DNA from 2 places in the Streptomyces chrestomyceticus JCM 4735 genome. Region 2 is predicted to be linked to the other one. Evidence: riboswitches for the same ligand, from Rfam matches in the RefSeq annotation. Region 2 holds a riboswitch; the other holds the start of a gene.
What was found. A riboswitch is a leader RNA that binds a small molecule or an ion and turns the genes downstream of it on or off. The one in region 2 is predicted to bind S-adenosylmethionine.
Positions count from the first base shown of each region.

Region 1: it holds a riboswitch for S-adenosylmethionine, as region 2 does, so the genes downstream of both, thrC (threonine synthase) here and EJG53_RS30195 (aminotransferase class V-fold PLP-dependent enzyme) in region 2, are expected to answer to the same signal.

Region 1 is NZ_BHZC01000001.1:3,919,631-3,934,672, reverse strand. It holds gene EJG53_RS16445 (1-phosphofructokinase family hexose kinase) at 1-160, opposite strand, end outside; gene nagA (N-acetylglucosamine-6-phosphate deacetylase) at 435-1,646, opposite strand; gene EJG53_RS16435 (ROK family protein) at 1,646-2,578, opposite strand; gene EJG53_RS16430 (extracellular solute-binding protein) at 2,932-4,203, shown strand; gene EJG53_RS16425 (DUF3263 domain-containing protein) at 4,323-4,592, shown strand; gene otsB (trehalose-phosphatase) at 4,752-5,606, shown strand; gene EJG53_RS16415 (alpha,alpha-trehalose-phosphate synthase (UDP-forming)) at 5,657-7,117, opposite strand; gene EJG53_RS16410 (glucosyl-3-phosphoglycerate synthase) at 7,284-8,231, opposite strand; SAM riboswitch class I at 8,395-8,551, shown strand; gene thrC (threonine synthase) at 8,569-9,858, shown strand; gene EJG53_RS16400 (MoaD/ThiS family protein) at 10,042-10,320, shown strand; gene EJG53_RS16395 (cold-shock protein) at 10,759-10,962, shown strand; gene groL (chaperonin GroEL) at 11,390-13,012, shown strand; gene EJG53_RS16385 (SDR family NAD(P)-dependent oxidoreductase) at 13,339-14,073, shown strand; gene EJG53_RS16380 (alanine/glycine:cation symporter family protein) at 14,256-15,042, shown strand, end outside.
Region 2 is NZ_BHZC01000001.1:6,884,307-6,899,348, reverse strand. It holds gene EJG53_RS30235 (glycosyltransferase family 87 protein) at 1-724, shown strand, start outside; gene EJG53_RS30230 (hypothetical protein) at 681-1,958, opposite strand; gene EJG53_RS30225 (C40 family peptidase) at 1,999-3,027, opposite strand; gene EJG53_RS30220 (C40 family peptidase) at 3,289-4,338, opposite strand; gene EJG53_RS30215 (NYN domain-containing protein) at 4,757-6,133, opposite strand; gene EJG53_RS30210 (hypothetical protein) at 6,165-6,404, opposite strand; gene EJG53_RS30205 (rhomboid family intramembrane serine protease) at 6,678-7,397, shown strand; gene EJG53_RS30200 (Lrp/AsnC ligand binding domain-containing protein) at 7,394-7,675, shown strand; gene EJG53_RS30195 (aminotransferase class V-fold PLP-dependent enzyme) at 7,751-9,154, opposite strand; SAM riboswitch class IV at 9,329-9,446, opposite strand; gene trpD (anthranilate phosphoribosyltransferase) at 9,532-10,596, opposite strand; gene qcrB (cytochrome bc1 complex cytochrome b subunit) at 10,742-12,379, opposite strand; gene qcrA (cytochrome bc1 complex Rieske iron-sulfur subunit) at 12,376-13,440, opposite strand; gene qcrC (cytochrome bc1 complex diheme cytochrome c subunit) at 13,437-14,246, opposite strand; gene ctaE (aa3-type cytochrome oxidase subunit III) at 14,326-14,946, opposite strand.

The sequences.
Region 1 (15,042 bases), 3.0 Mb from region 2:
CCGCCCGGTGGCCGAGCGCGGTCAGCACCCGGGCGACGTTCAGGCCCTTGCCGCCCGGGCGCTCGGAGACCTCGGTGACGCGGTTGGTGGAGTGCGGCTGGAGCCGGGGCACGCGGTAGGTGATGTCGAGGGCTGCGTTCAGCGTGACCGTGAGGATCATGGTTCCCCCTCCCCGGAACGTACGTGGACATACGGCGGCACACCGGGCCGGTGACCGGTGGGTCCGTACGGGACGGACCGGTGCGCCGGTGCGCGAGTGCGCAGCGATCATGCCATCGCGAGCGGTGGTTGGCCCAGCCCTTGGGCCGACCGCCGCACGGTCTGCACCGGTCCGGGCACCCCGAACCGGCCATGTGGCACGTGCGGGGGCCCGTTCGGCCCTGCCGCGCGTCACTCGGGCGCGGACGCTCCGCCCCGCTGTCCCGTGCGCCGCCTCACACCCCCGTCGGCCGCACCACCCATTCCCCGCGCCGCACCACGCCCACCAGGTCGTACGCGGCGTCCAGGACGACCAGGTCCGCGTCCTTGCCCGCCTCGATCGAGCCGGTGCGGTCGGCGACGCCGAGCAGCCGGGCCGGGTTGCCGGACAGGGCCTGTACGGCTTGCGCGACGGTGAGTCCGTCGATGGTGAGCGCGCGCTTGAAGGCGCGGTCGAGGGTGAGGGTGGAGCCCGCGATGGAACCGGCGGTGGGGCCGTCGGCGATGCGGGCGACACCGTCCTTGACCTCGACGGTCATCGGGCCGAGCGGGTACATGCCGTCGTTCATGCCGGCCGCGCCCATCGCGTCGGTGATGAAGGCGACCCGGTCCGCGCCCGCGTCCCGGAAGGCCATCTCCAGGACGGCGGGGTGCAGGTGCGTACCGTCGTTGATCAGCTCGACGGTGATCCGCTCGTCCTCCAGAAGCGCGGCGATCGGCCCCGGCGCGCGGTGCCCGAGCGGCGGCATCGCGTTGAACAGGTGGGTGGCGACGGTCGCGCCCGCGTCGATGGCCTCGCGGGTCGCGTCGTACGAGGAGTCGGTGTGGCCGATGGCGGCGATCACCCCGGCGTCGGCGAGCAGCCGTACGGAGTCCAGGCCGCCGGGCAGCTCGGGCGCCAGGGTCATCATCTTCGCGGTGCCGCGCGCGGCGTCGACGAGCTTGCGCACGTCCGCCGGGTCGGGGTCGCGCAGCAGGCCGGGCTGGTGGGCGCCGCAGCGGTGCGGGGAGATGAACGGGCCCTCGAAGTGGATGCCGGCCAGGTCGCCCTGCTCGGTCAGCTCGGCCAGGACGGCGGCCTGCCGGGCCAGCTCGTCGAGGTCGCCGGTGACGGTGGAGGCGAGCAGGGTGGTGGTGCCGCGCCGCCGGTGGGTGCCGATCGCCGTCAGGCACTCCTCGGGGTCGGCGGACGAGAAGGAGCCGCCGCCACCGCCGTGTACGTGGATGTCGACGAAGCCCGGGACGACGAGATGGCCGGTCAGGTCGATCACCCGGTCGCCGGGTGCCGGGGCGGTCGCCCCGGCGGCGTCCGCCGCGTCGGTGATACGGGTGCCCTCGAAGGCCACCAGGCCCTCGTCGGCGACGCCGGACGGCAGGGCGACCCGGGCGCCCGTCAGGACGGTGCGCCGGGGGCTCGGGGCGCTGTCCCCGGACTGTTGCAGCGGCATCAGGCAGTTACCTCCGTGGAGAGAAGATCCCAGGCGAGCAGACCTGCGCCCAGGCAGCCGGCGGCGTCCCCGAGCGCAGCCGGAACGATCAGGGGGAGCCGCTGGAAGGTCACCCGGGAGCGGACCGCCGCACGCAGCGGCTCGAACAGCGTGTCGCCCGCCTCGGCCAGCCCGCCGCCGATGATCAGCGTGTGCGGGTCGAGCAGGGTGAGCGAGGTGACCAGGCCGGCGGCGAGGGCGTCCACCGCGTCCTGCCAGACGGCCTGCGCGCGGGCGTCCCCGGACTCGACGGCCTTGGCGGCGTCGGCGGCGGTGGCCCGCGGGTCGCCGCACGCCTCGGCCCAGGCGCGGCCGACGGCGGCGGCCGAGGCCAGCGTCTCCAGGCAGCCGCGCTGGCCGCAGCCGCAGTCGGGGCCGTCGGGCCGTACGACGATGTGGCCGATCTCGCCCGCGCTGCCGTGCGCGCCCGCCTCGATGCGGCCCTCGATGCCGATGGCGCCGGCGATGCCGGTGCCGAGCGGTACGAACAGGAAGCGGTCGGCGCCGCGGCCCGCGCCGATCCGGCCCTCGGCGAGGCCGCCGGTGCGGACGTCGTGGCCGAGGGCGACCGGGACGCCGCCCAGGCGCTCGGAGAGCAGGGCGCGCAGGGGGACGTCGCGCCAGCCCAGGTTGGCGGAGTAGGCGGCGATGCCGCGCGCGTCGTCGACGATGCCGGGGACGGCGACGCCGGCCGCCGCGGCGGTGCTGCCGAACCGCTGCCGCCCGGTCTCGCGCAGTTCCTCGGCGAAGTCCAGGATCGAGGCGACGACCGCTTCCGGGCCGCGTTCCCGGCCGGTGGGGCGCCGGGCCTCGTGGAGCAGTGTGCCGTCCGCGCCTGCCAGGGCGGCCTTCATTCCGGTGCCGCCCACATCAAGGGCGATGACGTGTCTCACGGGGACAGTTTCGCGCGATCGGCCGTGAAAGGTCTAGTCCACTCGCGGGGATGGCGTGGTTCCGCTCCCGCGAAGGGCGTGCTCGGGCCTGGGGGCAGGAGGTGGTTCCGCAAGGTCCGGACGGGGTGGGTCGGCCGGCCCGGACGGGGTGATTCCGGTCCGTACGGCCGCTTCCGTACCACCGCGACCTGTGGGTGTGACAGGCGATACGCCAACGAAATGAGGGGTGGTGTAGACCTTGTGTGGGTAAACGGGGGAGACTCGTCGTTCATGCCGGTTGAGGGTGGACCTCTGAAGCCACCGGGCATTCCCCGGCAAGCACGGAACATTCGGGACAAAAGGCGGTAACGGCAGTGCAGCGGCGGTACTTGAGCCTGGCGGCAGCGGGACTCACCACGGCCATGACGCTCTCCTTGTCCTCCTGCGGCAGCGGCGTGGGCGACGGTGGCGACGTCACTCTCAAGCTCGTCGCGGCGGACTACGGCGACAACGCGTCGAACTCCTCCAAGCACTACTGGAACAGGCTCGTCAAGGACTTCGAGAAGAAGAACCCGGGCATCAAGGTCGACGTCTCGGTCTACAGTTGGACGGACGTCGACAAGAAGGTCGAGGAGATGGTCAAGTCCGGTAAGGCTCCGGACATGGCCCAGATCGGCGCGTACGCCGACTACGCGGCCGAAGGCAAGCTCTACAAGGCCAGGGACGTGCTCTCCATCCCCGTGCAGGCCGACTTCGTCCCCGCCCTCGCGGAGGCGGGGGAGTACAACCGCGAGCAGTACGGGATGCCCTTCGGCTCCAGCACCCGCCGCCTGTTCTACAACAAGAAGCTCTTCGCCGAGGCGGGCATCACCGACCCGCCGGAGACCTGGGCGCAGGTCGCGGCCGACGCGGCCAAGCTCAAGGCCAAGGGCGTGAAGATGCCGTACGCGCTGCCGCTGGGCCCGGAGGAGACGCAGGCCGAGACGCTGATGTGGATGCTCAGCGGCGGCGGCAGCTACACCGACAGCATCGGCAAGTACACGATCGACTCGAAGGAGAACGTCAAGACCTTCGAGTGGCTGAAGAAGGAACTGGTCGCCCCGGGGCTGACCGGCGGCGATCCGGCCAAGCTCAACCGCCAGGACGCCTTCAACGCCTTCGCGGCCGGCGACGTGGGGATGCTCAACGGCCACCCCACCCTGATGAAGCAGGCCGAGGCCAAGGGCGTCGAGTACGGCACCGTCGAGCTGCCGGGCCCGGCCGGCAAGGCCAAGGCCACCATGGGCGTCGCCGACTGGATGACGGCGTTCAAGCAGAACGGCCACCGCGACCAGGTCGGCAAGTTCCTCGACTTCGTCTACGACGAGAAGAACGTCATGGACTTCTCGGGCCACTACGGGCTGCTGCCGGTCACCACCTCCGGCTCCCACGCGATGCTCGCCGACAGCAAGTACGCCAAGCTGCACAGCTTCCTGCGCCAACTGGACAACGCCGTGTTCTACCCCGCGGACAAGACCTCCTGGCCGCTGGTCAGCAAGACCGTCAAGGCGAAGATGGGCAAGGCGGTGGGCGCCAACGGCAACCCGGCCGGCGTGCTCAGCGACATCCAGAACACGGCCAACGAGGCGGACAACTCCGCCGAGTGAGCCGCCGCGCGCCCCGGCACCCCGTAGCGCGCCCCGGCACCCCGTAGCGCGCCCCGGCGCCCCCCGCCTCCGGACCGGCGGCGGGGATTGTCGTACCGCGGCCTTATCGTGGACGGGTGATGACGAGTGAGGGCACCGACGGCGGCACCGGAGGCGGTGGCATAGGAGCACTGTCCCCGCAGGACGAGGCGGTGCTCGGCGTCGAGCGCCGCTCCTGGCCCCGGCCGGGCGTCAAGGAGCGGGTCATCCGCGAGCGGCTCGGCATCTCGCCGACCCGCTACTACCAGTTGCTGAACGCCCTGCTGGACGACCCGCGGGCGCTCGCCCACGACCCGGTCACGGTCAACCGGCTGCGCCGCGTCCGCGAGGCCCGGCGCGGCCGCCGCTGAGGGACGGCCCGCGGGGCGCCGGACGGGCCGGGGTGCGGGGCCGGAAGACGGCACGAGCCGCCGATACGCCCGTACCCAGGCACCCGCAGCCGACGCCGCGCTGCGCCGGTCCCCCCCGTACCCGGCACCCGCCCGCACCCGCCCGGTAACCTCGTCGCCATGGGCAGCCCCCCGAACTCCTTGCCGACACCGGTCACCGAAGCGGGCCGGGACGGTCTCGCCGCGCTGCTGGACAGCCCCGGCCGAGCCGTGCTCGCTCTCGACTTCGACGGCACACTCGCCGACATCGTGCCCGACCCCGAGAAGGCCCGCGCCCACCCCGGCGCCGTCGCCGCGCTGGCCCGTCTGGCGCCGCGGCTGTGTTCCCTGGTGGTCATCACCGGCCGCCCGGCCGGCGTCGCGGTCCGCCTCGGCGGCTTCACGGACGCGCCGGGCCTGGAACGGCTGGTGGTCCTCGGCGGCTACGGCGCCGAGCGCTGGGACGCGGCCACCGGCACGGTACGGGCGCCCGCGCCGCCGCCCGGCGTCGCCGCCGTACAGGCCGAACTCCCCGGCGTCCTGGACGGACTGGGCGCCTGGCACGCCTCCTGGGTGGAGGACAAGGGCCGCGCCATCGCCGTGCACACCCGCCGCGCAGAGGACCCGCAGGCCGCCTTCGAGCTGCTGCGCGAGCCGCTGTACGCGCTCGCCGAGCGGCACGGCCTGATCGTCGAGCCCGGCCGGTACGTCCTCGAACTGCGGCCGCCCGGCATGGACAAGGGCGTCGCGCTCGCCGAGTACGTCCGCGAGACCGGCGCCACCACCGTCCTGTACGGGGGCGACGACCTCGGCGACCTCGCCGCCTTCTCCGCCGTGGACAAGCTGCGGTCGGACGGACTGGCCGGGGTGCTGGTGTGCAGCGGCAGCGCGGAGGTCGCCGAGCTGGCCGGCCGGGCGGACCTGGTCGTCGACGGCCCGGCGGGCGTGGTCGCGCTGCTGCACGCTCTCGCGGACCGGCTGGAGGAGCCCGCCTGACGGGCGACCTGACAGCTCTGCGGCCGGGGCCCTCCCGGGGCCCCGGCGCGCTACTCCTCCAGCGCCCGAAGCTGCTGGAGGAACCACCGGTCCGGCGGCAGCGCGGTGGCCGCGGCGGCCAGCCGCTTCGAGCGCTCGGCCCGCTCGCCGTCCTCCATGGACAGCGCCTCGTGCAGCGCGCGCGCCGTGGCCGAGACGTCGTACGGATTGACGCAGACCGCGTCCTCGCCCAGCTCCGCGTACGCCCCGGCCTCCCGGGACAGCACCAGCGCGCAGCCCGCCTCGGAGATCACCGGGACCTCCTTGGCGACCAGGTTCATCCCGTCCCTGATCGGGTTGACCAGCGCCACGTCGGCGATCCGGTAGGCGGCCAGCGACCGCGCGAAGTCGTCCTTCACGTGCAGCACGACCGGCTGCCAGCCCGGGGTGCCGTACTCCTCGTTGATCTCCTCGGCCAGCCGCCCGACCTCGTCGGTGTAGGAGCGGTAGACCTCCAGGTCCTGCCGGGAGGGGTAGGCGAACGCGATGTGCACGACGCGTTCGCGCCACTCGGGGTGCCCGGCCAGCAGCGCCCGGTAGGCGCGCAGCCCGCGCACGATGTTCTTGGACAGCTCCGTACGGTCCACCCGCACGATCGTCTTCCGGTCCGGCCCGCCGATCTGCTCGCGCAGCGCCGCCAGCCGCTCGTCCACGTCCGGGCGGTGCGCCCGCTCCCGCAGGAACTCCGCGTCCGCGCCCAGACCGTGCACGCCGAGCCGCGTCGTCCGGCCCTCGTGGACGATGCTCAGCCCGCCGTCCGCGTCGCGTGCCACCTCGGCGCCCAGCACCGCCGCGCAGCACTCGGCGAACGCCTCGGCCCAGCGCCGCGTCAGGAACGCGGCGCGGTCGCCGCCCAGCATGCCGCGCAGCACCGCCTCGGCCACGTCGTCCGGCAGCATCCGGAAGTAGTCGGCGGGCGCCCACGGCGTGTGCGAGAAGTGGCCGATGCGCAGGTCGGGGCGGCGGGCGCGGAGCAGACCGGGCACCAGCGTGAGGTGGTAGTCCTGCACCAGCACCACGGCGCCGGGCGCGGCCTCGTCGGCGAGCGCGTCCGCGAAGGCCGCGTTGTACGCCTCGTACGAAGCCCACTGGGCGCGGAACGCGTCGTCGAAGGAGGGCTCCAGCGGCGTCTGGTAGAGCATGTGGTGGACGAACCACAGCACGGAGTTCGCGATGCCGTTGTAGGCGTCGGTGAAGACGTCGGCGGGGATGTCCAGCATGCGTACGTGCTGGCCGCCGGTATCGGCGGTGTCCAGATGGCCGCCGCTGCGCCGGGCGGCCTCGCGGTCGCCGTCCCCGAGGGCGGCGCACACCCACACCGCACCGGCGTCCGGGCCGATCGCGGACAGCCCGGAGACCAGCCCGCCGCCGCCCCGTTTGGCGGTCAGCGTGCCGTCGTCCCCCTTCGTGTACGAGACGGGACCGCGGTTGGACGCGACGAGGACCTTGGCACCAGAACGCTCGGAGACCATGTTGCGAGACTAGCCCGCCACCCATCCGCTCAAACGTGCGGAGCGGAGGCGGAACGTCACTGTTTACGCGGCGTCGGAAGCGGGCCGCGCGGCGCCCGGCCCGGGACCCTGGGTCGGGCCCATCGGGCCGCCCACCGATCGCCTCTCGGGCCGCCCGCCGCCCGTCTCAGGCCGCCCGGCGCTCCGCGTACTCCGGTATCTCCGCCATCGGCGGCCGCTCCTCGGTGTCCACGTCCCAGGTACGCGGCACGAAACCGGTCTCCCCGCGCTCGAACTGGGTGAGCCGCGGGCGCACCAGGTGGCCGCGGGCCAGCCGCAACTGCGCGGTGCGGTAGATGGCCGCCGCCATCCTGCCGAGCGCCTGGCCGCTCTGGTGGCGGTGCTTGCGCACCCCGATGTCCACCTGGGCCAGCGCGTCCAGCCCCACCGTGTGCAGCGCGTCGACCAGCAGGCCCAGCTCGACGCCGTAGCCCACCGGGAACGGCAGCCGCTCCAGCAGCGACCGGCGGGCCGCGTACTCCCCGCCGAGCGGCTGCACGAACCCGGCGAGCTGCGGCCAGTGCAGGTTCAGCAGCGGCCGGGCGACCAGCTCGGTGACCCGGCCGCCCTGGCCCGCCGCCTCGCCCAGCGGACGGTCGTACATGCCCTTGACGAACTGCACGTCCGGGTCGGTCAGCAGCGGACCGACGATCCCGGAGACGAAGCCCGCGTCGAACTCGCGCAGGTCGGCGTCGACGAAGCAGACGATGTCGCCGCCGGTGGCCAGCAGGGAGCGCCACAGCACCTCGCCCTTGCCGGGCAGCGCGGGCAGCCGCGGCAGCACCTCGTCCCGGTGGACCACCCGCGCGCCCGCCTCGGCCGCGACCTTGGCCGTGCCGTCCGTGGAGCCCGAGTCCAGCACCACCAGCTCGTCGACGAGCGGCACCGACGGGGTCATCAGCTCCGTACGGACCGACTCGACGATCGCGCCGACCGTCGCCTCCTCGTCGAGCGCGGGCAGCACGACGGAGACCGTCTGCCCCGTCTCGCGCTTCGCGGCCAGCAACCGGTCGAGCGGGCGGTCCGCGGCCGACCAGGACCGGCCGGCCAGCCAGCGCTCCACCTCTTCCAGCACGTGCGGGTCTCCTTCGTTCCCGGATCAGCGATGTGATCCATCTCGCGGTGCGGACGGCTGTCTCGACCGCCCGGCCCTTCGGCTACAGTCTTGAACAACGCGATCGTCCCGGACATGCCGGGGTCGGCGCGACAAACGCCTGGGCCCCGGCCCGGTGCCATACCGCTCATCCAGAGGGGCAGAGGGATACGGCCCGTTGAAGCCCCGGCAACCCTCCAGCCGGTCTCCGTCGTCGCGCAGGTACGCGGCCCGCGAGGCTCCCGGCTCGGGAAGGTGCCAATTCCGTCTCGCGGCGAGATGCGTCGCGAGGAAGATGAGGAGAAAGGGCCTCGCCTCCATGGCTGTGCAATCCGTCGAAAGCACCCCGTCCGCCAGCGTCTCCCTCGGTCCCGCCGTCGCGCTGTCCTGCCGCGAGTGCGGCGAGCGCTTCGACCTCGGACCGATCTTCGCCTGCGCCTCCTGCTTCGGACCGCTGGAAGTGGCGTACGACCTGCCGGCGGGCGACCCCGAGGGCCTGCGCAAGCGGATCGAGGCGGGCCCCAACAGCATCTGGCGGTACGCGCCGCTGCTGCCCGTCCCGGCCGACGTGGCGGACAAGCCCAACCTCAACCCCGGCCTGACCAAGCTGGTCAAGGCCGACAACCTGGCCCGTGAGCTGGGCGTCACCGGCGGCCTGTACGTCAAGGACGACTCCGGCAACCCGACGCACTCCTTCAAGGACCGCGTCGTCGCCATCGCCGTCGAGGCCGCCCGCGCCTTCGGCTTCACCACCCTGTCCTGCTCCTCCACCGGCAACCTCGCCGGCGCGGTGGGCGCGGCGGCGGCCCGGGCGGGCTTCCGCTCGTGCGTGTTCATCCCGCACGACCTGGAGGCGGGCAAGGTCGTCATGGCCGCGGTGTACGGCGGCGAGCTGGTCGGCATCGAGGGCACCTACGACGACGTCAACCGCTTCTGCTCGGAGCTGATCGGCGACCCGCTCGGCGAGGGCTGGGGCTTCGTCAACGTGAACCTGCGCCCGTACTACGGCGAGGGCTCCAAGACCCTCGCGTACGAGATCTGCGAGCAGCTCGGCTGGCGGCTGCCGGACCAGATCGTCATCCCGATCGCCTCCGGCTCCCAGCTCACGAAGATCGACAAGGGGCTGAAGGAGCTGATCGCGCTCGGCCTGGTCGAGGAGAAGCCGTACAAGATCTTCGGCGCCCAGGCCGAGGGCTGCTCGCCGGTCTCGACCGCCTTCAAGGCAGGTCACGACGTCGTACGGCCGCAGAAGCCGGACACCATCGCCAAGTCGCTGGCCATCGGCAACCCGGCCGACGGCCCGTACGTGCTCGACATCGCCCGGCGCACCGGCGGCGCGGTGGAGGACGTGAACGACGCGCAGGTGGTCGACGCGATCAAGCTGCTGGCCCGTACGGAGGGCATCTTCGCCGAGACGGCCGGCGGGGTGACCGTGGGCGTCACGAAGAAGCTGATCGAGGACGGGCTGCTCGACCCGGCGCTGACCACCGTCGTGCTCAACACCGGCGACGGGCTCAAGACGCTGGACGCCGTGGCGCCGACCACCGGGCCCACGGCCACCATCCGCCCGAGCCTGGACGCGTTCCGCGCGGCCGGCCTGGCGGGCTGACCGCCGCGCGCGGCCGTACACACCCGTACGCGGTCGCGCGCACCCGTACGCGTCGGTACACACCGGTACGCGTCCCGTACACCACGGCACGCGCCGGCGTACCCCGTCCGCGCCCGCGGTCATCGGTACGCCCGCGCCCGCCGCCCCTACGCACTCCTCCCGCGAGCTGGAAGGCAGCACACCATGAGCGTCAACGTCCGCATCCCGACCATCCTGCGCACCTACACCGGCGGCCAGGCCGAGGTCCCCGCCGAGGGGGCGACCCTCTCCGAGGTCATCCAGAACCTGGAGCAGAACCACGCCGGCATCGCGGCCCGCGTCCTGGACGACACCGGCAAGCTGCGGCGCTTCGTGAACGTCTACGTCAACGACGACGACGTGCGCTTCGAGCAGGGCCTGGCGACGCCGACGCCGGACGGCGCCGGCGTATCGATCATCCCGGCGGTGGCCGGCGGCTGCTGAGGCGGTCGCCCGGACGCCGTAACGATCTTTTTCGGCCCTTCCCCGGCCGAACGGCTGGAATCGCCCCGTCCGCCACGAAGCGGACGGGGCGATTCCATGTTGTTAAAGGCGATACAGTTGAGGTGATTCCTCGTCCAGCGCGTGCCGAACGCATATGAGTGCCCGGCAAGTTGTGCGCGAAGTGTGGACATGATTTGTCGCGTTGGTGAGCTTTGCCCGGCCCGACTTGCCCTGCCGTATGGGCTTTTCTTCGCATATTTGCGATTGTTCCCGAGAAGAATTCTCGTCCGACTGACCTGTTGCGCTGGGCAGTTGGACAGATACATTCAGCGGCGGTCGACGCGTTCCGGCGCACACCCCCTCCTGTCGGGGGGTGAGGTCTGACCCGGGTCCGCGGAGTGCGGTCCTGTGCAAGGGCCAGTAATAGGGGAGTTAGGCATGGCTCAGGGCACCGTCAAGTGGTTCAACGCGGAGAAGGGGTACGGCTTCATCGCGGTCGACGGTGGTGCGGATGTATTCGTCCACTACAGCGCGATCCAGATGGACGGTTACCGCACCCTTGAGGAGGGTCAGCGGGTCGAGTTCGAGATCTCGCAGGGCCAGAAAGGGCCGCAGGCGGACATGGTCCGCGTGGCCGGCTGAAGCGCCGACCGACTGCTGCGTACGAGGGTCCGCGTCCCCTGTGGGGGGCGCGGGCCTTCTGTGTTTGGGTGGGTAGGGGGGTGCTGCGGGGGGCGCAGGTCATCCGGGCCGCACCCGGTTTGACACCCGCCCCCCATGGGGATGGCTCCCGCCAAGCCGCTTGCGCCCTCCCGTCGCCCGGCCGCCACCCCCATACGAGGCTTCTGCGAAGCCGCTTGCACTCTAGGGGGTCGAGTGCTAATCATTGCGTTAGCACTCTACGAGTGAGAGTGACAGCTAAGGACCGACTCGGTGAGGTCCGCGGGCAGGTGGGGCAAGGAACCACAAGCTCGCAGACCGTCCGTCGCGGGCGCCAGCGCGGTCCGGAGTATCCACCCTCCCCCAGACGCAGTCCGGGGGGACCCCCAGTCCGGGAGGACCACTTCACATGGCCAAGATCATCGCGTTCGACGAGGAGGCACGGCGCGGTCTCGAGCGCGGGATGAACCAGCTCGCCGACGCCGTCAAGGTCACCCTTGGCCCCAAGGGCCGCAACGTCGTCCTCGAGAAGAAGTGGGGCGCCCCCACGATCACCAACGATGGTGTGTCCATCGCCAAGGAGATCGAGCTCGAGGACCCGTACGAGAAGATCGGCGCCGAGCTGGTCAAGGAGGTCGCGAAGAAGACGGACGACGTCGCCGGTGACGGCACGACGACCGCGACCGTCCTGGCCCAGGCCCTGGTCCGCGAGGGGCTGCGCAACGTGGCCGCCGGCGCCAACCCGATGGCCCTGAAGCGCGGCATCGAGCGCGCCGTCGAGGCTGTCTCCGCCGCCCTGCTGGAGCAGGCCAAGGACGTGGAGACCAAGGAGCAGATCGCTTCGACCGCCTCCATCTCCGCCGCCGACACCCAGATCGGCGAGCTGATCGCCGAGGCCATGGACAAGGTCGGCAAGGAAGGCGTCATCACCGTCGAGGAGTCCCAGACCTTCGGTCTGGAGCTGGAGCTCACCGAGGGTATGCGCTTCGACAAGGGCTACATCTCGGCGTACTTCGCCACCGACATGGAGCGTATGGAGGCGTCGCTCGACGACCCGTACATCCTCATCGTCAACTCGAAGATCTCCAACGTGAAGGACCTCCTTCCGCTGCTGGAGAAGGTCATGCAGTCGGGCAAGCCGCTGCTGATCATCGCCGAGGACGTCGAGGGTGAGGCCCTGTCGACCCTGGTCGTCAACAAGATCCGCGGCACCTTCAAGTCCGTCGCCGTCAAGGCCCCGGGCTTCGGCGACCGCCGCAAGGCCATGCTCGGCGACATCGCCATCCTCACCGGTGGCACGGTCATCTCCGAGGAGGTCGGCCTCAAGCTGGAGAACGCCGGTCTCGACCTGCTGGGCCGCGCCCGCAAGGTCGTCATCACCAAGGACGAGACCACCATCGTCGACGGTGCCGGTGACAGCGAGCAGGTCCAGGGCCGCGTCAACCAGATCCGCGCCGAGATCGAGAACAGCGACTCGGACTACGACCGCGAGAAGCTCCAGGAGCGTCTGGCGAAGCTGGCCGGCGGCGTGGCCGTCATCAAGGCCGGTGCCGCCACCGAGGTCGAGCTCAAGGAGCGCAAGCACCGCATCGAGGACGCCGTGCGCAACGCGAAGGCGGCCGTCGAGGAGGGCATCGTCGCCGGCGGTGGCGTCGCCCTGCTGCAGGCCTCCTCGGTCTTCGAGAAGCTGGAGCTGGAGGGTGACGAGGCCACCGGTGCCGCCGCTGTGAAGCTGGCCCTGGAGGCCCCGCTGAAGCAGATCTCCGTCAACGGCGGCCTCGAGGGCGGCGTTGTCGTGGAGAAGGTGCGCAACCTGGCCGTCGGCCACGGTCTGAACGCCGCGACCGGCGAGTACGTCGACATGATCGCCGAGGGCATCATCGACCCCGCCAAGGTCACCCGCTCCGCGCTGCAGAACGCCGCGTCGATCGCCGCGCTGTTCCTGACCACCGAGGCCGTCATCGCCGACAAGCCGGAGAAGGCCGCCGCGGCCGCTCCGGGCGGCATGCCGGGCGGTGACATGGACTTCTGATCCTCCCGGATCAACTGTCCTCAAGTCGCTGGGGCGGCACTCCTCCTCCCGGGGGGTGCCGCCCCAGCGGCGTTCCGGCACCTTTCGGGCGTGCGGCCTGCCGTACGGCGCGGCGTGCCGCTCCGTACGGTGGTCCAGGTGTGCCGTTCCGCACGGCGGTCCTTGCACTGCCCCCGGCCCGGCGGGGCACGATCACCCCATGACGACTCGAAACGGACAGGCTGCCCGACCGGACCGGTTCCCCGCGGACACCGTCGCCCTGATCACCGGCGGCAGCAGCGGAGTGGGCCTGGCGGCCGCGGCGGCTGCTCGCGGACGGCGCGCGGGTGGTGGTGTGCGGCCGCGACGAGCGCCGCCTGGACACCGCCGTGGCGCACCTGAGGGAGCGGGCGCAGGACGCGGTGACGGGCGGCGAAGCGGCCGTTGCGGATGCGACGGGGACGGGCCCGGGAGCGGCCGGTGACGCGGCGGACCGGGTGTTCGGCGTACGGGCCGACACGGCCTCCGTCGCCGACCTGGACGCCGCGGTCGAGGCGGTACGCGACCGCTTCGGGCACCTCGACATCATCTTCGCCAACGCGGGCCGGTACGCCGCCGCTCCCTTCGAGGAGATCACCGAGGCCGACTTCGACCAGGCGGTCGGCGTGAACTTCAAGGGCGTGTTCTTCACCGTCCAGCGGGCCCTTCCGCTGCTGCGCGACGGCGGTGCGGTGGTCATCAACGCCTCGTCGCTCGTGCAACGCGGACAGGCGGACGCCACCCTGCACTCCGCGACCAAGGCCGCCGCGCTCAACCTCGCCCGGACGCTCGCGGCGGCGCTCGCCGGGCGCCGTGTCCGCGTCAATTCGGTGAGCCCCGGCTACGTCGAGACGCCGATGTTCGCGGGCTCGGAGATCGATGTGGCGGAGGCGGAGAAGCTGAAGGCGCAGACGGCGGCGGGCAGGTTCGCGCGGCCCGAGGAGATCGCCGACGCGGTGGCCTTCCTGGCGTCCGGCGAGGCGTCGTACGTCAACGGGCAGGACCTGGTGGTGGACGGCGGGCTGCACGGCTGCGCCATGTGAGGGCTGTGGGGGACCGGGGCGCCCATCAGGGCGTTCCGTCGTTATGTCGCTTCTGTGAGATTCAGCATGCAAGGCGACGGTGGTCCTGGTATGGGCATGGCGGCCATACTTTCGGGAGCCTCACCGGAAGGTGATCTTCCGCGATGGCCGTCCCCGTACCCGGACGCCCCGCAAGGACGCCCATGAGCACGCTCGATTCGCTGATCGTCGCAGTCAACGACGGTCTCTGGACCTATTTGCTGATCCCGCTGGTGGTCTGCGCCGGTCTGTACTTCACGGTCCGCTCCCGGGCCGTGCAACTGCGGCTCTTCCCGGAGATGCTGCGCGTGCTCAAGGACAGGTCGGAGCCCAGGGCGGACGGCTCCAAACCGGTCTCGTCCTTCGGTGCCTTCACCATCTCGGCGGCCGCACGGGTCGGTACGGGCAACATCGCGGGCGTCGCCACCGCCATCACCCTCGGCGGGGCGGGCGCGGTGTTCTGGATGTGGGTGATGGCGGTCGTCGGCGGTGCCTCGGCGTTCGTCGAGTCGGCGCTGGCCCAGCTCTACAAGGTCCGCGACACCAAGGACCGGGACGGTGCGGGCTCCGGTACGTACCGTGGCGGCCCCGCCTACTACATGCAGCGCGGGCTCGGGAAGCGCTGGCCCGGTGTGCTGTTCGCGGTCGCCATCACCGTGACCTTCGGGTTCGTCTTCAACGCCGTGCAGTCCAACACGATCACCTCGGTCGCCTCCGGGTCCGTCTCCGGCAGCGGTGCGTCGTGGTTCGCCCCGGCGGTCGGCCTGCTGCTGGCCGTCCTGCTGGGCGTCGCGATCTGCGGCGGTGTCCGCCGCATCACCTCCGTTACGACCGTCCTCGTACCGGTCATGGCCGTCGTCTACCTGCTGCTGGGCACCGCCGTCGTCCTCCTCAACCTCGGCGACCTGCCGCGGGTCTTCGGCGACATCGTCGGCGGCGCGTTCGGCTTCA
Region 2 (15,042 bases):
GCCGGTGCTGTTGCTGACCGGCGCTCCCCTGCGAGGCCGCCGCGCGCGGCAGCTATGGGGCGCGACGGCCCTCGGCGCGCTGGCGGTCATCGCGCTCTGCGCCGCCTGGGCCCCTGGCGGGTTGGCCTTCCTCACCTTCCAGCGCGACCGGGGTACGGAGGTGGAGTCGCTCGGCGCGCTCGTCTTCCATCTCGCCCGGCAGTTCGGCTGGGACGGCAAGGTGCTGCTGCACTACGGCTCGGTGGAGTTCGTCGGCCCGTACGTGCCGCTGGTCAGTTCCCTGGCGCTGCTCCTGACCCTGGCGGCCTTCGGCTGGCTGCTGCTGTGGCGGCTGCGCGCGCGGCGGTTCACGTCCGCCACACTCGCCGACGCCGCCTTCACCGCCGTCCTGCTCTTCGTCACCACCAGCCGGGTGATCAGCCCGCAGTACATGATCTGGCTGGTGGGAGTGGCGGCCGTGTGCCTGACGCTGCGGGCGAGCCGGATGGGACGGCCCGCCGTCCTGGTCCTGCTCGCGACCGGCGCGACGCTGTGGGAGTTCCCCGTCCGGTTCGTGGACGTCGTGGCCAGCGAGGGGAGCGGTGTCGTCCTGCTGGCCGTGCGCAACGCCCTGCTCGTGGCCGCCTCACTGTCCGCCTGCCGCCGGCTGTGGCGCGCGACGGTCACCGGACCGGAGCACGTCACCGCAACTGCCGCACCACGTACGCCTGCCACCGCCGGGTGAACTCCGCCGGGCTCAGGCCCAGTTGGTCACGCATCGCCCGTCCGGCACTCTCGGGGCCGCCCCGGCCCGCCGCCCGGTAGAACGCGCCGAGCCGCTGCTCGCCCCAGTCGTCGGCGATCATGCGGCAGGCCAGCCAGCCGCCCTCGTACGCGCGGGCCAGCTCCCGCGCGCCGCGGCTGAAGCGGAAGTCGCCGTCGGCCGGGAGCCGGGACGGCGGGGCGCCCTTGGCCACGGCGTGCGCGAGTTCGGGGGCGGTGGCGGCGGCCGGGTGGCTGCCGCCCCGGTAGGCGGCCCAGTCGGCGAAGCCCTCGGAGAGCCAGAGCGGGGTGGCGGAGGTGGTGGCCGTGCGCGTCGCGACGTGGGTGGCCTCGTGGGTCAGTACGGTCTGGCGCCCGGCGGCGGACAGTTCGCCGTACGCCTCCGGGTTGACGACGACCCGGTCGGCCGGCGCCGCCGGGGCCGGGCCCGACTCGCCGGTCGTGACGGCCGCTATGCCCCGGTAGCCGGAGGGGTCGTCGGCGTTCAGCAGCTCCGCCATCCCGTCCAGCGACTGCGGCGCCTCGACGACCACCCGCCCGGCCCACTTCCCGGTCCACGCCGCGCCGACGGCGGGCACGGCGTCGTCCGTGCGGTCCGCCAGTTCGCGCAGTGCCGCGGTGCCGCGACGGACCCCGAGGACCAGGCTGTGGCGTCCCTTGACGACCTGGACCGGCCCCTGGTCCCACAGTTGGCGCGCGCTGCGCCGCCCGCTCCCGGCGCCGTCCGAGTCGGAGCTGATCAGCCACCGGCCGCCGCGGTCGGTGAGCGTCAGGTACTGCACGGAGGTGACCGGCGCGTCGTCGTACCCGCTCAGCCGGTAGCGCAGCCGTACCTCGGCGGCCACCCGGCGGCCCTCCGCCCCGACCACCGCCGGCAGGCCGAACGCGTCGGTCTTCACCAGCTCGTACGACCAGGCGCCCAGCGGGACCTGCGCGAGGTGGGCGAACACCGCCCGCTGCCGGTCGCGGTACGCGGCCGCGTGCGGGTCGACCGAGGCGAGGAAGGCCCCGGCGTCCCGGTCGCGCACGGCCGCCGCGCGCCGGTCCAGCATCCGCTGGATGCCCGGCGGGGCGTCCCGCACGCCCGCCGGGTCCTGGCAGCCCGCGAGCAGCGGCAGCAGCGCCAGCGGCAGGGCCGCGCAGAGCGCCGTCCTGATCCGCCGGGCCGTCCGCCGTTCCGTCCGTCGCTCCGCCACGCGGTTGATCGTAAGCACCGTGCCCGCGTACGGACAGCGGTCAGGGTCGGGTTACGGACGAGATGGGCATCATGCCGACGGGGTCCGAGCGCACCCGGGCCCCCGGATACGGCGCGTGCACCACCTGTCCGTTGCCCACATACATACCGACATGACTGGCGTCGTCCCGGTAGATGACCAGGTCCCCGGGCCTGGCCTGACTGACCTGAACCTGCCGCCCCGCGCCGCGCTGGGCTTGCGAGGTGCGCGGGATGGAGACTCCGGCCCGCGCGTAGGCCCACTGCATCAGCCCGGAGCAGTCGAAGGCGGACGGGCCGGACCTTCCCCAGGCGTACGGGGACCCGATCGCCCCGCGCACCGCCTGCACGGCGGCTCCGGCCCGGCCGGAGGCGGGTGCGGGGCCGGACACGTCGGGCAGTGACCGTCCGACGCCGCGGTTGGCCCGGTCGTAGGCGGTCCGGTCCGCGTGGGTCAGCGAGTTCAGCAGGCGCCGCGCCGAGGCCAGCTTCCCCTCGACGTCCTTCTTGTGGCGCACGACGTCCTGCCGGCTCGCCTCCAGGGCCGCCAGCTTCCCGGTCGCCTCGCGGCGCTCCTGCTCCAGGCCGCGCTGGGCGTTCTGGAGTTCGCGCAGTTCCCCGGCCTGTCTGCCGTGGATGCGGTCCAGGGCAGCGGCCTTGTCGAGGTAGTGCGCCGGGTCCTCGGACAGCAGCAGCTTCAGCGCCGGGTCCAGGCCGCCGGAGCGGTACTGGGCGGAGGCGACGGCGCCGAGCCGGCCTCGCAGCCGGTTGACGTGTTCCTGGCCACGGGCCACCCGGTCCTGGAGGGCCGCCACGTCGGCCCGCAGTTCGCGCGCCCGCTCGTTGGCCCCGTTGTACTGCTCGGTGGCCTTCTCGGCCTGCTCGTAGAGGGCGTCGACGCGCGAGGTGACCTCGGCGGGCGCCGGGGCCGGGACGGCGCTCGCCGCTCCGGCGGACAGCGCCGCGGCGGCGGTGACCGCGGCGGCGGACAGGACCGTGGCCCTGGTCGCACCGGCCAGGCCGGACTGTGAGACACGGCGGTGGGACGCCACGTGAGGCCGCACTCCCTTCCGTGCAGCCCCTGCCGCCCTGGACGGGCGGACGCGGACCGGCGGCTGCGAGGGCAGACAGTAACGGCGCCGGTGGCCCGCGGCCAAAGACCCGCAACACCCCCACCGGTAGGGAAAAAGCCGCCCCGCCGGTGACTGCGCAGGTCACCGGCGGGGCGGGAAGTCAGCGGCGGGCACCGCAATTCGCCCGATCGGGCGGCATGTCCGGCAGTGTCCCGCGCGCGGGGAGCGGCCGGCGGAACGTCAGACGCGGACGCCGAACTGGAAGGGCATGTTGTTGATCGACTCGTAGCGCACGGACGCGCCCGGCTTCGGCGCGTGCAGCACCTGGCCGTTGCCCGCGTACAGGCCGATGTGGTGCAGGTCGCCGTAGAAGAGCACCAGGTCGCCCGGCTTGAGCGCGCTCTGCGAGCCGATCCGGGTACCGGCGTTGGCCTGCGCCTGCGAGGTGCGCGGCAGTCCCTGGCCGGCCTGCTGGTACGCCCAGGAGGTCAGGCCCGAGCAGTCGAAGGAGGAGGGGCCGGTGGCGCCCCACACGTAGGGCGAGCCGATCTTGGAGGCGGCGGCGGCCAGGGCGGCGGCGCCGCGCTGCGAGGCCGGCACGTCGTTGCCCAGGTCGGGGCGCTCGTTGCCACGGCTGGAACGGCCCTGGCTCTGTCCCTGCTTCTTCTCCTCCTCCTTCCGCAGCTCTTCCTTCTCCTTGGCGGTCAGCGTGTTGAGCAGCTCCTGCGCCTTGGCGAGCTTGCCCTTGATCTCGTCCTTCTTGTCACCCAGTGCCTTACGGGTGTCCGAGAGGTCCTTGATCTTGCCCGCGGCCTCCGCGCGCTCCTGCGCGAGCCGGCGCTGCTTGTCGGCGATGGTCTTGAGCTGCTCGGCCTGCTTGCCGCTCAACTGGTCGAGGGTGGCGGCCTTGTCGAGGTAGGTGTCCGGGTCGCCGGAGAGGAAAAGCTGCACGGACGGGTCGATGCTGCCGCTGCGGTACTGGCCGGAGGCGACGGCGCCGAGGCCCTTGCGGAGCTCGTTCAGCTCGCCCTGGCCGCGGGCGACCTTGTCCTGGAGGGCGTCGACCTCCTTCTGGAGCTTCTCCTGGTCCTCCTTGGCCCCGTTGTACTTCTCGGTGGCCTGCTCCGCCTGCTCGTAGAGCTTGTCGACCTCGGACTTGACGTCTTCCTTCTTCGGCTTCGGGTCGGCATGGGCGGCCTGGGACGAGAGGGCGACGGCCGCCGCTGCGGTCGCGGTGAGGACGGTCACGCGCGTGCGGCTCGGCTGCTTGGGTCGACGGTGGGACGCCACGGAGGCGAGCTCCTTCTTCCTTCAGCCGCCTACCGGGCGTGGGGGGTACGGGACCCCGGCTCCGCGCGTGAACACCGCGGACTCGGCGGTTCCTTCACTGTTCATCCCGGATGGATGATCAACTGCATGAAGGGTTGAGGCCTGACCTTAGTAACCGAGTTGTGATCGCTTCAAATCCTCACCGGAAAAAACTGCTGGATGCTCCTCATCCTTTACCAACATCACACAGGCAGTAATGACCACTTGACGCTCAGACACGAACGACAGGCATGAAACGCCTCGTTGATGGGTACACTTTTACCTCCGTCCCGGCCGCCACGGCGACCGCCGGCACCCCCTCGGGCACCCCGGCCAGACTGCCCTACGCACCCCGCCGCGAAGCACGTTCCGGACAAGTCGTACGGACGGAACGTACGACTCACGTACGGGCAAGTCGCTTCAGCAGCAAGGCCGATGCGACCGGCCGCGCCCCCGCCTTGGCCACCCCGTCGGCCACCTCGCGGTCCGTGGAGACCACCACCACCGGACGGCCGGGCGGCTCGGCCCGGACGAGCTGACGGATCAGCTCGTCCGCCGTCACACCCGGCTTGCTGAAGAGGACCCTTACCCCGCGCGGCGGAGCGAGCAGCACCGGAGCGGCCAGCTCGGCACCGTCGAAGACACACGTCATCTCCGCGCCGGTCTGGGCGGCCAGCACCGCGAGGCCGCCCAGCAGCCGCAGCCGCTGCTTGTCCAACGGCATCGTGGGATAACCGGTCTTGGTGACGTTGTAACCGTCCACCACCAGATGGGCCTGCGGCAGCGCCAGCAACTGGTCCAGCAGGGCGGGGTCGGTCTCCGACAGCGCGCGCGTGGCGATGTCCTTGGGCGTCATCTTGCCGGGGGCCACCGCGTCGACCGTGTCCGCCGGGTGGGTGTCGGCGGGCGGCAGCGCCAGCTCCCGGCGCAGCCCCTGGGCCGCGTCCAGGACGGTGTCCAGCAGCAGCCGCAGCCGCATGTCCTCGACGCTGCGCCCCTCACGCGTGGCGCGGCGGCTGGCCTCCAGCGACGCCTCGACCTCGGCGATACGGGCCTTGAGGCGGCGCGCCTCACTGTCGGCCACGGTCTTCTCCTGCGCGGCGGCGGCCCGTACGGACTCCACCTCGGCAGCGGCCTTGCGTGCCGCCGCCTCGCCCCGCTTGACGTCACTGAGCGCGCTGCGCAGCTTGCGCTGCAACGACTCGTTCTCCTTGCGCAGCGCGTCCAGGTCGCCGCGGGTGCGCTCGGCGTCGGCGCGGGCCTGCGCGCGGGCCTGCGCCAGCTCCTCGCGCAGCGCGGCCAGCTCGCGTTCGGCCTCCTCGCCGGCCTGCTCCGCGCGGGCGCGCTGCGCCTCCTCGCCGGCCGCCGCGACCAGCTTGACCCAGCCCTCGGGGCGCAGCACATAGGCCGCCGCCGCGACATCGAGCGGGTCGGCGGCGGCGGGCGGGGTGCCGTTGTCCAGCGCTTCGGCCAGTTCCGGCTGGGCCTCGCGCAGCCGGCCCGCGATCCGTTGCCGGAAGACCGCGTCGTTCTCCAGCGCGGCCGCCATCGCGTTGCCCGCGAACTTGGCCCGGCGGCTGGGGGTGAACCGGGCGTACTGGCGCAGCGGCGGCGGAAGTTCGGCGACCGTCAGGCCGCCGAAGGACTCCGCGGTGAGCGCCACGACCCGGCGCCGCACGCCCTCGGGCAGGGGACGGTCGAGCACCTCGTCCGCCTCGGCCGCACCGGCCTCGGCTCCGTGCTCCGCCCCCGCAGGCCCTTCTGGACGCTCCACCACTGCTGCATCGCTCCGATCTCAGGCGCTCGACTCAGGCACTGGCGCCCGGCCGGTCGACCAGCTCGATCTGGTCGACCGCGTTGCACCAGCGGCAGCGCACGGACTCGATGCTCTCACTGAGCACCTCGCGTTCCTCCACCTTCGGCTCCCCGGCGAGGTCGAGGTGGAGGTACTCCACGACCTCGGAGCGGCGGGTCACGTCGAAGCGCGTCAGGTTGCCGCACAGGGTGCAGCGCCACCGGGTCCCGTCCGTCGGCAGGGGAACAGCCATGGTGTCGTCCTCTTTCGTCGCGCTCGGGCGAGCGGGGCTCGTGCTGTCGTTCGGGGGCTTCCCGCGGTGCGCCGTCGGACTGCGGAAGTACGCGGGGTACTGACCGTTACCCTACGGCCTGATGCCCTTACGGCGCGGCCCTGCCCGGGAGGCGGGACGCGGCGAGGCACTCTGTCCTGATTGCCCGCATTACGCCATGATCACTTCATGACGGCCCCGTTCCTGACCCCCCGGACGCCCCGCGCCCGCTCGGTGCTGACCGTGTTCTCCCGCATGACGAACGTGCTGATCGCGCTGTGCTGTGTGGTCTTCGTCGTCGGGCCCGCCTCCGGCCTCAACGGCATATACGGAACCGGTGACGCCGTCGTCCAGGCGCAGACCGCGTACTTCGAACGCTGGGGTGTCATCCCGCGTGAGCTGTGGAGCGGCTCGCCCGGCCCGCTGCTCACCCCGCTGACCGCCCTGTTCGTGCACGGTAGCTGGCTGCACCTGCTGGGCAACGTCCTCTTCCTGTACGTCTTCGGCGGGATGGCCGAGGACCGCATGGGCCGGCTGCCGTTCACCCTCTTCTACCTCGTGACCGGCTACCTGGCCCTGATGGGCTACGCGGCCGCGCACGCCTCCTCGGGACAGACCCTGGTCGGCGCCTCCGGGGCGATCTCCGGGGTGCTGGGGGCGTTCCTCTACCTCTTCCCCAAGGCCCGGGTCACCAGCATCTACCCGTTCCTCTTCTTCCTGCCGCTGCGGTTCCCGGCGTGGATCGTGCTGCTGTTCTGGTTCGTCCTCCAGTGGATCGCCGCGCAGCGCGACCCCAGCTCCCCGGGCGTGGCCTACCTGGCCCATGTCGTGGGCTTCGCGGTGGGCTTCCTGTACGCCTGGGTGCGGTACCGGCCCAGCCCCGCTCCGCCCGGGGAAACGGCCGCGGCCACCGGTAGGGTGGACTCCGCCGGAACGGCGAAGCAGCAGGCGGCCGAGGGAGAGAGCCAACCGTGATCACTTCGATCGTGCTCATCAAGACCAGCGTGGACCAGATCCCGGAGATCGCGGAGAAGATCGCCGCGCTGGAGGGCGTCAGCGAGGTCTACTCGGTCACCGGTGCGCACGACCTGATCGCGCTGGTGCGGGTGGCCAAGCACGACGACCTGGCGGACGTGATCCCGGGCCGGATCAGCAAGGTGCCCGGCGTCGCCTCCACCGAGACGCACATCGCGTTCCGTACGTACTCCCAGCACGACCTGGAAGCGGCCTTCGCCATCGGCCTCGACGCCTGAGCAACCCCTCCACGTACCGCACACCCACGCCGCGGCGCCCGGACAGCGGAGCGCCGCGGCGGGGCGGTCCTGGGGTTACGCGGCCGCCGCGGTGTCCGGCACGCAGCGGCCGTCCTCGGTGCGGTAGCTCCACCGCGCGCCCTGCGTGACCAGTTCCTTGACGGCCCGGACGAAACGCTCCACGTGCTCGTCGGGCGTACCGGCCCCGAAGCTCACCCGGATGGCGTTCAGGCTCTGCTCCCCCGGTGCCCCTTCGGGAGCACCGCACTGGCCCGGGGCCTCGGACTCGGCGCCCAGCAGGGTCCGTACGAGGGGGTGCGCGCAGAACAGCCCGTCGCGCACGCCGATGCCGTACTCCGCGGAGAGCGCCGCCGCGAAGTGCGAGCTGTTCCAGCCGTCGACGACGAAGGACAGCACGCCCACCCGCGGGGCGTCGTCCCCGAACAGCGAGAGCACCGTGACCTCGGGCACCTCGGCGAGACCCGCCCGCACCCGCTCGACCAACTGCTGCTCCCGGGCGACCAGGCCCTCGAAGCCCGCCTCGGTGAGCGCCTTGCAGGCGGCGGCGATGGCGTAGACACCGATGACGTTGGGCGATCCGGCCTCGTGACGGGCGGCGGTGGTGTGCCAGTCGACGTCCACCCCGCCGTCAGTGCGGCGCGCGACCGTACGGCTGGCGCCGCCGCCCGCGAGGTACGGCTCCGCCGCCTGGAGCCAGTCCGCGCGCCCGGCCAGCACCCCGGCCCCGAAGGGCGCGTACAGCTTGTGGCCGGAGAAGGCGACCCAGTCCACGTCCAGTTCCGCGATGTCGACCGGGTGGTGCGGGGCGAGCTGGGCGGCGTCGAGCACGATCCGCGCGCCGTGCGCGTGCGCCGCGGCGGCCAGCTCCCGTACGGGCCACAGCTCACCGGTCACATTGGAAGCACCGGTCACGCAGACCAGGGCGTTGTTGTACGGCTCCCGCTCCGCCAGCGCCCGCTCCAGCGTGTCCACCGCCTGCCCCGGCGTGCGGGGTGCGTCGAGGTACGTCACCTCGACGTCGGCGCGCTGCTCCCAGGGCAGCAGCGAGGCGTGGTGCTCGGTCTCGAAGACGAACACCCGGGTGCCGGCCGGCAGCACGGCGGCCAGCAGGTTCAGCGAGTCGGTGGTGGAGCGGGTGAAGACCACCTGGTCTCCCTCCCGGCACCCGAGGAAGTCCGCCACCGCAACCCGGCTGTTCTCGAACAGGTCGGTGGACAACTGCGAGAGGTAGCCCGCCCCTCGGTGCACGCTGCCGTAGTACGGGGCGTACGCGGCCACGTCGTCCCAGACGCGCTGGAGCGCCGGGGCACTGGCGGCGATGTCCAGTGCCGCGTACTCGACCTCGCCGCCGGTGACGAGCGGGACCAGCACGTCGCGGCCCAGCACGGGCAGCGGGGCGCAGGCGGCGTCGGCGGCGGAATCGGTGGCGGCAGGGGTGGCAGCGACGGAAACAGGCATGGCGAACTCCCGTGGAAGCAGGGTGACTTCGCTGCGGGGCCCACACGCCGAAGCGGGGCCGGACCGGCAGCGGTGAAAGAAAAAAGGGGGTGCGGAAAACGGGGCCGAACGGCCCTAACGCATTCGCTGCGACACGGGAGATCTCCCTCAAGGACCAGGATCCCTGGCACGAGGGATCCGCGCTTGCCGCAGACCTCGCTGCCTGCGACCTGGTCATCACCCGGGGCACCCCGCCACGGACGGAGGGTTGCCGGACAGCGGGCCGGGGCCGTAGTCGCTGTCACTCGTGACCTGGGCAGAATCATGCCACACGATCGGGAACGCGCAAGGCCCGGTCCGTATCCCGGACCGGGCCCCGCCGCACACGCCCCGCGCCGTCACGCGTTGCTGGCCGCCACCCACCGCTCCAGCGCCCGGCGGGCCGCCCCCGAGTCGACGGCCTCGGCGGCCCGCTCGATGCCCGCCGCGATCTGCTCGTTCAGCGGCGCCGCGGTCGGCTCCAGGGCCACCAGCGCCGCCGCCGAGTTGAGCAGCACCGCGTCCCGCACCGGGCCGGTCTCGCCGCCCAGCAGGCGGCGCGCCACATCCGCGTTGTACGAGGCGTCGGCGCCGCGCAGCGCCTCCACGGGCACCAGGTCGATCCCTACGTCCCGAGGGTCGAAGGTCTCCTCGCGTACGCCGCCGTCCCGGACGACCCAGACCTTCGACGTGGCGGTGGTCGTCAGTTCGTCCAGCCCGTCGTCGCCCCGGAAGACCAGCGCGCTGGAGCCGCGTTCGGCCAGCACCCCGGCCAGGATCGGCGCCATCCGCGCGTCGGCGACGCCGGTGGCCTGCGCCCGTACCTTCGCCGGGTTGGTCAGCGGGCCCAGCACGTTGAACGTCGTACGGATGCCCAGTTCGCGCCGGGCGGGCGCCACGTGCCGCAGCGACGGGTGGAACTTGACCGCGAAGCAGAAGGTGATGCCGGCCTCCTCGGCGACCTCGACGACCCGGCGCGGGGTCAGGTCCAGGTTGACGCCCAGCTTCTCCAGCACGTCGGAGGCGCCGCTGGCCGACGAGGCGGCGCGGTTGCCGTGCTTGACGACCTTCGCGCCGGTGCCGGCCACCACGATCGAGGACATCGTGGAGATGTTGACGGTCTTGGCGCCGTCGCCGCCGGTGCCGACGATGTCCACGCTCGGGCCCGGCACCTCGATGAGGTTGGCGTGCGCGTACATCGCCCGGACCAGACCGGTGATCTCGGCGACCGTCTCGCCCTTGGCGCGCAGCGCCACCGCGAACCCCGCGATCTGCGCGTCGGTGGCCTCGCCGCGCATGATCCGGTCCATCGCCCACGCGGTGTCGTCGGCGCTCAGGTCGCGGCCCTGGAGGAGTGCGTCCAGTACGCCCGGCCAGGTGCGGACCGCCACGCTGTCGCCGCCGTTCGGGGTCGCAACGTTCATGGTCCACACTCCTGGATTCGTGTCCTGCTGGTGCCGAAACCCTATCCGGCGGCCGGACATGCCGGAGGGCCCCGTCCATTGTCTGGAGGGGCCCTCTGGGTGGCGTACTTACGCGGGGGTACTGCCGTGGGTCACACGGCGGGGATCAGTGGTGGCCGTGGCCGCTGGTGATCTCCTTGTACTCCTCCGGGGTCGGCTTCGGGATGACGTTGTCCTCGCCGTAGTAGCCCTTGGAGAGCTTGGCGCGGAGCTTGGTCGTCCGCTTGACCTTCCGCTCGACACCGTTCTCGTCGACCTCGGGGCCGATCTCGAACGGCTTGGGCTGCTCGTGCTGGGTGAGGGTGTGGAGCTGCTCCTGGTTGAGCGGCTCGTGCACCTCGATGAACTCACCGTGCGGCAGCCGCTTGATGATGCCGGACTCGCGTCCGTGCAGCACCTTGTCGCGGTCGCGGCGCTGGAGGCCCAGGCAGATCCGCTTGGTGACGATGAAGGCCAGCACCGGGCCGACGAAGAAGCCGATCCGGACGAACCAGGTCAGCGAGTTCAGCGACAGGTGGAAGTGGGTGGCCCACAGGTCGTTGCCGCCGCCGATCAGCATGATGAGGTAGGCGGTCAGCCACGCCACGCCGAAGCCGGTACGGGTCGGGGCGTTGCGCGGGCGGTCCAGGATGTGGTGCTCGCGCTTGTCGCCGGTGACCCAGGACTCGACGAACGGGTAGACCGCGATCGCCACCAGCACCAGCGGGAAGATGAGGATCGGGATCAGCACACCGAAGTTGATGGTGTGGCCCCAGATGTCCCACTCCCAGCCGGGCATCACACGGACCAGACCCTCGGCGAAGCCCATGTACCAGTCGGGCTGGGCGCCGGTGGACACCTGGTCGGGCCGGTACGGGCCGATGGCCCACACCGGGTTGATGCTGGCGACCGCCGCGATCACCGAGATCACGCCGAAGACCAGGAAGAAGAAGCCTCCGGCCTTGGCCATGTAGACCGGCAGCAGCGGCATGCCGACGACGTTCTTGTTGGTCTTGCCGGCACCCGGGAACTGCGTGTGCTTGTGGTAGAAGACCAGGATCAGGTGCGCCACCAGCAGACCCAGCATGATGCCGGGCAGCAGCAGGACGTGCACCGTGAAGAACCTCGGGATGATGTCGTGCCCCGGGAACTCCCCGCCGAAGATGAACATCTGCAGGTACGAGCCGACCAGCGGCATCGCCAGGATGACACCCTCGATGAACCGGACGCCGGTGCCGGAGAGCAGGTCGTCCGGCAGCGAGTAGCCGGTGAAGCCGGTGAACATGCCGAGCACCAGCAGCAGGAAGCCGAACAGCCAGTTGACCTCGCGCGGCTTGCGGAAGGCGCCGGTGAAGAACACCCGCATCATGTGCACCATCATGGCGCCCAGGAAGACCAGGGCCGCCCAGTGGTGGATCTGCCGGATGAGCAGACCGCCGCGCACGTCGAAGCTGATGTCCAGCGTCGACTCGAACGCCTGCGTCATCCGGATCCCGTGCATGGGCACGTACGAGCCGTGGTAGGTCACCTCGGCCATGCTCGGGTGGAAGAACAGCGTCAGGTAGACGCCGGTCAGGATGATGATGATGAAGCTGTAGAGGCAGATCTCGCCCAGCATGAAGGACCAGTGGTCCGGGAAGATCTTGCGCATGTTGGCCTTGGCGAGGCTGTAGATGCCCAGCCGGCCGTCCGCCCAGTCGGCGATCCGCTCACCCCGCGGCGCCTGGCCGCGGCGCGTGGTGGTCGCGCTCGTCTCGTTACTCATCCGCGCTCCCAGAAGCTCGGGCCGACGGGCTCCGCGAAGTCGCTGACGGCTTCGAGGAAGCCGTCCTTGACCGTGATGTGCAGCTGCGGCAGGGCGTGGCCGGCCGGGCCGAAGATGACCCGGCCGCCGTCGGCCAGGTCGAAGGTCGACTGGTGGCAGGGGCACAGCACGTGGTGCGTCTGCTGCTCGTAGAGGCTGATCGGGCAGCCCACGTGGGTGCAGATCTTCGAGTAGGCGACGATGCCCTCGTGCGACCAGTCCAGTTCCCGCTTGTCCTTGATGTTCTGCGGCTGGATCCGCACGAGCATCAGGGCGTCCTTGGCGATCTTCTGGTTGAACTCGTGGTCGTCCTCCTCCAGGCCCTCGGGCTTGGCGAAGGTCAGCGAGCCGACCGCGATGTCCTCGGGACGCAGCGGGAGGTTGGTCGACTGGTTGACGAGGCGGATGCCCTTCTTCCAGCCGGTCGTGCGGAGCTTCTTCTCCGGCAGCGGACCGAGGTCGCGCAGCAGCACCACACCGGAGAGCGGCACCAGGGCCAGCGCGCCGAACATGGTGTTGCGGACCAGCTTGCGGCGGCCGATCGCGGATTCCTTCGCGCCTGCGCGGAAGTCCTCCATGACCTTGGCCTTGACCTCGGGGGCCGCCTCGATCGGGTGCCGGTCGTCGGCGACCTCCTCGTCCGACATCAGCGTGCGGGCCCAGTGGACCGCGCCGGCGCCGATGCAGAAGAGCGCCACACCGAGCGTCAGGCCGAGCCAGAAGTTCAGCGCGCTGACGTGGCCGAACGGCCAGATATAGGTGATCTCGTCGACCGGGAAGATCACGTAGGCGGCGATGAAGCCGACCGTCGCGAGCATCGACAGGGTGAAGAGGAAGGCGACCGCGCGCTCGGAGCGCTTGGCGGCCCGCTCGTCGATGTCCTGGATGCGGGGCTCGTGGGGCGGCAGCCCCGGGTCGGCGAACGGGTTGTCCGCCGGCTCGACCGCGCCGCCGTGAGCCGTGTCCCGCTCACCGGGGAGGTTCTTTTCTGGCACGTCTTCGTGTCGTCCAGTCTCACTCATGACTTCTTGGCCTTCGTAGTCCGGGCTGCGACCCAGATGGCGACCGCGATCAGCGCGCCCAGGCCGGCGATCCAACCGAAGAGGCCCTCACTGACCGGGCCGAGACCGCCCAGGCCCAGACCACCGGGGCTGGGGGTGTCGTCGCTGTTGACCGCGCCGAGGTAGGACACGATGTCCTTCTTGTTCTGCGGGGACAGCGAACCGTCACCGAAGGAAGGCATGTTCTGCGGGCCGGTCTCCATGGCCTCGTAGATGTGCTTCGGGTCCACGCCTTCGAGCGTCGGTGCGAACTTGCCGTTGGTCAGGGCGCCGCCCTTACCGGTGAAGTTGTGGCACTGCGCGCAGTTCGTACGGAACAGCTCACCGCCCTTGGCGATGTCCGCGCCGTCCTTGCTGTACTGCTCCTTGCCCGGCACGCTGGGACCGGCACCCAGCGACGCGACGTACGCCGCGAGCTGGTCGATCTCGGCCTGGCTGTAGATGTTCTTCTTCCGCGGCACCTGGGCGCCGGGCTGCTGCGCCGGCATCCGGCCGGTACCGACCTGGAAGTCGACGGCGGCGGCGCCCACGCCGACCAGGCTCGGGCCGTCGGAGGTGCCCTGACCGCCGGTGCCGTGGCAGCTTGCGCAGCCGACGGCGAAGAGCTTCTTGCCCTCCTTGATGGCAAGAGACTGGGCGGTGTCATCGGCCTGAGCCTTGTCCGCAGGCGCGAACGCGGCGTACAGCCCCCCAGTGACCGCCAGCGCGAAGAGTAGGACGACGAGCGCCGCCAGCGGATGGCGCCGTCGTGCGGAGAGCTTTTTCACGGATTACCCCGGTGTCAGGATCTTCTGCGTCGATGCTTTGGCTATGTCTGTCTGATGCGCGGTCGCGGTGCGTGACCGGTCAGCGGATCAGGTAGATCGTGGCGAAGAGGCCGATCCAGACGACATCGACGAAGTGCCAGTAGTAGGACACGACGATGGCCGCGGTGGCCTGTTCGTGGGTGAACCTCTTGGCCGCGTACGTCCTGCCCAGGACCAGCAGGAAGGCGATCAGGCCGCCTGTCACGTGCAGTCCGTGGAAGCCGGTGGTCAGGTAGAACACCGAGCCGTACGGGCCAGACGAGAGCGAGAGGCCCTCTTCCTTGACCAGATCGGTGTACTCGAAGACCTGACCGCCGATGAAGATCGCACCCATGATGAAGGTGACCACGAACCAGGTCCGGAGCTTCTTGACATCGCCGCGCTCGGCCGCGAACACGCCGAGCTGGCAGGTCAGGGAGCTGAGCACCAGGATCGTGGTGTTCGTCGCGGAGAACGGAAGATTCAGCGCATCGGCGGATTCCTTCCAATACTCGGTCCCGGTCACCGATCGAAGGGTGAAGTACATCGCGAAGAGGGCCGCGAAGAACATCAGCTCGGAACTCAGCCAGATGATGGTTCCGACGCTGGTGAGGTTCGGCCGATTGACCGACGGGTGCGCGTGCCCGGTTTCTACTGTCGTTGCTGTCGCCACGACCGACATTATGTCGGTCGCTTATCCCGCCCTCACTCCGGGGGGTGCCGTTCGGTGTGTCAAGGGCGTATGCCCTGCTCGTACGGCCCACACCGGCAGTCGCCC